Spirosoma aureum: one gene and its partner. The protein of the gene in region 2 interacts with the protein of the main gene of each other region in a pairwise test. Links are inferred from orthologs where the notes say so. Each region holds a gene or a part of one and is shown on either strand. Other genes may lie near its edges.

Region 1 (2,893 bases), 3.2 Mb from region 2 along the record:
GTGAACCCGAGTTTCTGGCACTGGCGTTACGCCTGGCGTATTTTCTGCTGAAAAACATGCACGATAGCCGGAATGGTCGTCTCTGGCATACCTACAAAAATGGCCGGGCCCGGCAGACTGGTTTTCTTGATGATTACGCGGCCGTTATCGATGGGCTAATCGCGCTCTACCAGGCTACGTTTACCGAAAGCTGGCTTTCTGAAGCGGACCGGTTAACGCAGTATGTACTGACAAACTTTGCTGACTCAGATCCCTCTGCCGATGATCTGTTATACTTCACGGATAAGAACGGCGAAGAACTCATCGCCCGTCGTAAGGAACTGTTTGACAATGTGATCCCTGCGTCAAATTCGATAATGGCCGAAAATCTGTATGCGTTAAGCCTGCTTCTGGAACGGCCAGCGTATGCTGAGCGGGCCGACCGAATGTTGGGTCGTGTGCAGCCTCTGGTTCAGCAGAACGCCGATTATCTGACTAACTGGGCTTCCCTGTTTGCCTTACGAGTCAGACCAACGGCTGAAATCGCCATAGTTGGACCTGGTGCTGAACAGCTACGTACTGAGTTGGACGCCGAGTTTTATCCGAACAAAGTGCTCTGTGGCACAACCGAAAAAAGCGATCTTCCCCTGTTGCAACAGCGTGGCGCGATTGGCGGCAAGACCGCCGTTTATGTTTGCTACAACCGGGCCTGCCAATTACCGGTAACGAGCGTTGCGGAAGTGTGGCAGTTGCTTCGTTAGATGTCAGTGAGCAGTGGTAGTCTTCAGTTGGCAGTAAGCAGTTACGCCTTCTACTGCCAACTGAAGACTGCCACTGCTCACTTATTCTTCACCCCAGGCTGTTAGAACGAGCGTTCGGCGACCGCCATTGTTGCGATGTTCGCCTAAGTATATGCCCTGCCAGGTTCCGAGGTTTAGCCGTCCATTTGTGATCGGTATGGAAACAGAATGGCCCAGCATAGCCGCTTTCAGGTGAGCAGGCATGTCGTCGGAGCCTTCATAATCGTGTTGATAATAGGGGGCATTTTCGGGGACTGTCTTATTGAAAAAACGCTCAAAATCGCCCCGGACCGTTGGGTCCGCATTTTCATTGATGGTCAGACTGGCCGAGGTGTGCTGAATGAACACATGCAGCATCCCAATCCGAATCTGTTGGATGTCCGTAAACTCGCGTTCTACAAGGCGGGTAATCAGGTGAAAGCCGCGGGGGTAGGCGGGGAGATGAATGGTTTTCTGGAAGGTAGGCATACGTAGTTCAGGCAATACGAGCGCGAACAAACACTACAGTATCCGGTCCGAATTTTCACTGACAAATCCACCCCACGCGCCTTTTTTCGTCTTCTTGCCCGATACTTTTGGCAACGCATTTTCGTGAAAATGGTGGCAGACCGCAATGGCGAGCGCATCGGTTGCATCAAAAAACTTTGGGTCCAGGCTCTCACGCAGCAAGTGGCTGACCATTTGTGAAACCTGCTCCTTGGTGGCGTTCCCATTACCCGTCACCGACTGTTTAATGCGCCGGGGCGCGTATTCGACGATGGGTATATTGCGCGATAAAGCAGCCGCCATAACAACCCCCTGTGCCCGGCCTAACTTAAGCATGGCCTGCACATTCTTGCCGAAAAATGGATCCTCAATTGCCATCTCGTCGGGGTGGTATTCGTCTACCAGTCGCAGGATGGTTTCGTAGAGTTTCTGGAGCTTCAGCTGGTAGGTACTATATTTGCTCAATTGAACAACACCGTACTGAATCATGGTCATTACCCCCGCTTTTACCGAAATAATGCCATAACCGGCAATCTGTGTGCCCGGATCGACTCCCAGAATTATTTTTTCCGGGAGAACATTAGCTGGCTTGGGAGTAATTATCATGGACGTGGCGTTGTGCTCTTTGCAAAGTAACGTGTTCTCCTACGTTTTGTCGCTGAAACCATCTAAAAAAATCATCTTTTGGGCTAAAATCATCGTTTTTGCCGGACTTGTGACCTATATCGGTTACGTATTAAGGCAACAGCAGTTCGATTGGTCCATTGTGCAGCACCAGCTCCGAACGGTCGCTCACCCCGAACGTTGGGCAGTCGCTCTGCTCGTACTCACACCCATTAACTGGGGGTTTGAAGCGCTTAAATGGCAGATTCTTCTCCGTCGGATCGAAGGGGTCAACTTTTGGGGAGCTTATAAGGGCGTACTGGCCGGTGTCGCGCTGGGGTTTGCTCTTCCTGCCCAATTGGGCGATACGGCTGGCCGGGTGCTATCGCTGCGTACCAACCGAACGGGTGCGGTGGGGGCTTCGCTGGTGTCGGGCGGTATGCAATTCTATGTCGCCCTGGTATTCGGAACTGTAGCCTGGGCGCACCACCTGACGGTAGTGCCAGAGCGGGCATCATCGGGTGGAAAACTTCTGCTTCTGATCCTGGTCGGACTTTCGGGAGGGGGCATCGTTTTTGGATTAGTCCGCCGTCCACTGATCCGCTGGCTGGAATATAGAGCAGGAGCGGGTCGATTTGCGGACTTTTGGGTTGTGGCCGGGCAGTACGACGATCGTGAAATTGCACTGGCTCTTGGGGCTGCTACCATTCGGTATCTTGTCTTTTCTGTTCAGTTTTATCTGGCATTTCGATTGCTCGGTATCGTTTTGCCTGTGGCTGAATCTGCGTCAGGTATTGGGTTAGTATTTCTGGCCAAAACGATTACACCAGCGTTTAATCTCCTGAGTGATCTGGGAGTTCGGGAAGCCGCTTCCTTATGGGTCTTTGCCCCATTCAACGTACCCGCTCCCGTATTATTGACGGCTACATTAACGGTATGGTTCGCGAATGTGTTAACGCCGGTTCTGGTAGGATTGATCTGGGTATGGAAATTGAAACTGACCGCTGAATGACGACTATCCTGCT
Region 2 (2,971 bases):
CGTTCCGCTGTAAAGTAGGAAATTGGGCAACTGTCGTACATTAACAATAGGACAATTGCTATGAAGAAAACTAAGTTTACCGAGACTCAGATCGTATTTGCTCTCAAGCAAGCTGAAACTGGAGTAGCCATTGCCGGGGTGTATGTCGCAAAATGGGTATCAGAGAAGCCTCCTTTTACAATTGGAAAAAAGCATGGTAGTTTAGGAGTAACTTGCATTAACTGGAAAAAGAAAATCGTCAGTTGAAACAACTTGTAGTCGATCTGAGCTTAATAAACAGATGCTCCAAGATGTGCTAAAAAAGCTTTAAATACCAGCCCCACAAAGAACGCTGGTTCTAAGTTTGATGGAGAGTTATCGAGCTTTGGCTCGATGTGTCTGTGGGTAATTCTCTTTCGTCGATCATCCTTACACTTCAATTCACGCTGACAAGATGAACTATACTTCAACATCGAGTCAAGTAAATCGATTAGGTACGGATTCTGGTAGATCTTTACGCTCTTTCGTTGAGAAGGCCGGAAAGACAGCCATATGTGTTTATTAGAAGAACCCAATTGCGAAGTAAACACCTTAAGTGAAATCGTTCGGCAGCACACCGCTTACAACGCCCTGATCTTTAACTGTCATGAATGCTAGGGCATGAGTTTCGGGCCTTTAATCTAGTAGATAATCTTAGCCGCAAGTGTTTGGCGATTCGCGCAGGCCAATCCTTGAAGTGAAATAACATGGTAACGGCAGTGTATCAATTGAAATCAGATCAGCAGGTAGTTCCCAAGCGGATTCGAGTCGATAACATGAGCGAGTTTATTTCTAAAACATTGGATAAGTAGGCTTATGTCAACTAGGTAGTTTTAGATTTCTCCCGACCTAGAAACCGACATACAACTCATTTGTTAAATCTTTTAATGGAAGCCTAAGGGATGAATGTCTTTTGGTTCATTGGTTCTTACTCTTTAGAAGAACCAGCAGAAGATTAAAGAATAGCGGAATGAGTACAACCTATTTCGGCTACAAAGTTTATTCAATAGCTTAGCGCCAGAGCAAGTATTGGAAGGGGAAGAATTAACAAATGAATGACCAATCTTCAAACTTAAACTGGCACACTAATCAGGTGAGAATCACAGGCGACTTAAATTCCTGTCAAAATTGGCCATCAAACCATGTAAGGGTAGTGGAGGGCTATATGCCTAAATTTAGTTTAGCAGAACTGATCATAATTGACGTTGCCAGCAAAAGTCTACCGCAATGCTCGCCGGATAACATCCTCTACACTCAGATTTGGATCGGCTTTCAGGGCATCGTCTACACTCTTCTCGGCTGTTGGTTTCGGAAAGCCCAGTGCGACTAAGGCCGCCAGTGCTTCCTCGCGAACAGGGTTGCCCGCAGGTTGCTGACGATACGTCGGACCGTCGGGAACAACGCCCGATTTTTTCATTTTATCGCGTAGCTCGAGAATGATGCGCTGGGCCGTTTTGGCACCAATACCTTTGATGGCCTGTACCGCCCGAACGTTCTCTCCCAGAATGGCCAGCCGCAGGTCGGCTGGTTGCATCGCCGATAGCATACCCAGCGCTGTGTTCGGACCAACGCCCGAAACGCCAATCAGATCCAGAAACAGTGCTTTTTCGTCGGCGATGGCAAATCCGTATAGTATCTGAGCGTCTTCGCGGAAAAGGTGGTGCGTAAATAATTTAACCCGTTCGCCACCGCCGGGCAGTGTCGAATAGGTTTGGAGGGAGATATGGACTGCGTATCCTACACCATGCACGTCGATAATGACGTACGTCGTTTCTTTGTAGGCCAGCACTCCGTCTAAGTAAGCAATCATTCAGACGTTAAAAAGGCTTGTAATCGAAGCTAATACAATTGAGTAAATATACGAAAAAAGTGCGACTTTTGATAGGAATGGCGTAGAGAAAAGCTGGGTGTGGTTTGTTGCTAATAGTGGCCGTTAGCTACCTATTGGTTAACTTTTATAAAAGTAAATAATCTTCTCAGCAACTTACACCAGTAACAAATCGGGTTCTGTTTCGACTTCCCTCAAAGGTACCGAAACAAAACCCGATCAATTTACTTTCGGTAGATGGTTGTCGCTGCGGCCTGTGCACCAGCCAGAATGGTCATATCGGCAATGGTAACGTTGGCGGGTGCTGTTACGGCGTAGACAATCGCGTCGGCAATATCGTCGGGCGTGAGGGGCGCAAAGCCTTCGTAAACCTTGGATGCCCGTTCGCTATCGCCTTTGAAACGGACGACTGAGAATTCGGTTTCTACTGCGCCGGGAGCAATGTTGGTGACCTTGATTCCATGCTGAATCAAGTCTAGTCGCATACCAGTACTGATGGCTTCAACAGCAGCTTTACTGGCACAATAAACGGCTCCGTTCACATACGTTTCTTTGCCCGCAACCGAGCTGATATTGACAATATGGCCCCGCTTCCGTTCGACCATACCCGGCATTACGGCTTTCGAGACATAGAGCAGTCCCTGCACATTACCGTCGATCATCTGGTCCCAGTCGGCAGGGTCGCCGTCCTGAATCGGTGACATGCCATGTGCATTGCCAGCACTATTAATCAAAATGTCGATAGCTTTCCATTCGTCGGGTAAGGTGCGGATAGCGTGCTCAACTTCGTCCCAGGTGCGTACATCGAAATTCAGGGTCACGATAGCCGTTTGTGCGCCAAGGTATTCCTGCAATTCGTCAAGCCGTTCCTGACGACGTCCACACAGAATAAGGCGATAGTCGAGATCCGCAAAAGCTTCGGCAGTGGCGCGGCCAATACCCGAAGTAGCGCCGGTGATGAGTGCAATCATAAAAAACAGGTTGTGTAGGTATCTTACAAAACTAATAGAATCCTTGCTGATCAGTTACTCCTTAAACCTATAGACGATAAAATAAGGGTCATAGTTATGAATAAACTGAATTGTAAGCGTACATCGGCGCGGAATTTGCTATAGGCTAAATAAG

What was found. Proteins that work in one complex are often made in the same cells at the same time.
Region 1: the proteins of ruvA (region 2) and ruvC interact in binary tests that used the Escherichia coli proteins (3 or more experiments, as listed by UniProt). The link is inferred for Spirosoma aureum from one-to-one orthologs.

What each region holds. Positions count from the first base shown.
Region 1 is NZ_CP050063.1:5,069,190-5,072,082, reverse strand. The notes cover bases 77-2,893. They hold ruvC (crossover junction endodeoxyribonuclease RuvC), read right to left. Parts: upstream 1,872-2,893; coding sequence 1,281-1,871; downstream 77-1,280. Other genes in these bases: G8759_RS20215 (glycosyltransferase family 2 protein), read left to right, coding at 2,877-2,893; G8759_RS20220 (lysylphosphatidylglycerol synthase domain-containing protein), read left to right, coding at 1,918-2,880; G8759_RS20230 (secondary thiamine-phosphate synthase enzyme YjbQ), read right to left, coding at 822-1,247; G8759_RS20235 (thioredoxin domain-containing protein), read left to right, coding at 77-740. Outside these bases: more of G8759_RS20235, read left to right, coding at 1-76.
Region 2 is NZ_CP050063.1:8,286,643-8,289,613, reverse strand. Bases 34-2,928 are described here. They hold ruvA (Holliday junction branch migration protein RuvA), read right to left. Parts: upstream 1,829-2,928; coding sequence 1,238-1,828; downstream 34-1,237. Other genes in these bases: G8759_RS33145 (SDR family NAD(P)-dependent oxidoreductase), read right to left, coding at 2,071-2,817. UniProt on the Escherichia coli protein: The RuvA-RuvB-RuvC complex processes Holliday junction (HJ) DNA during genetic recombination and DNA repair.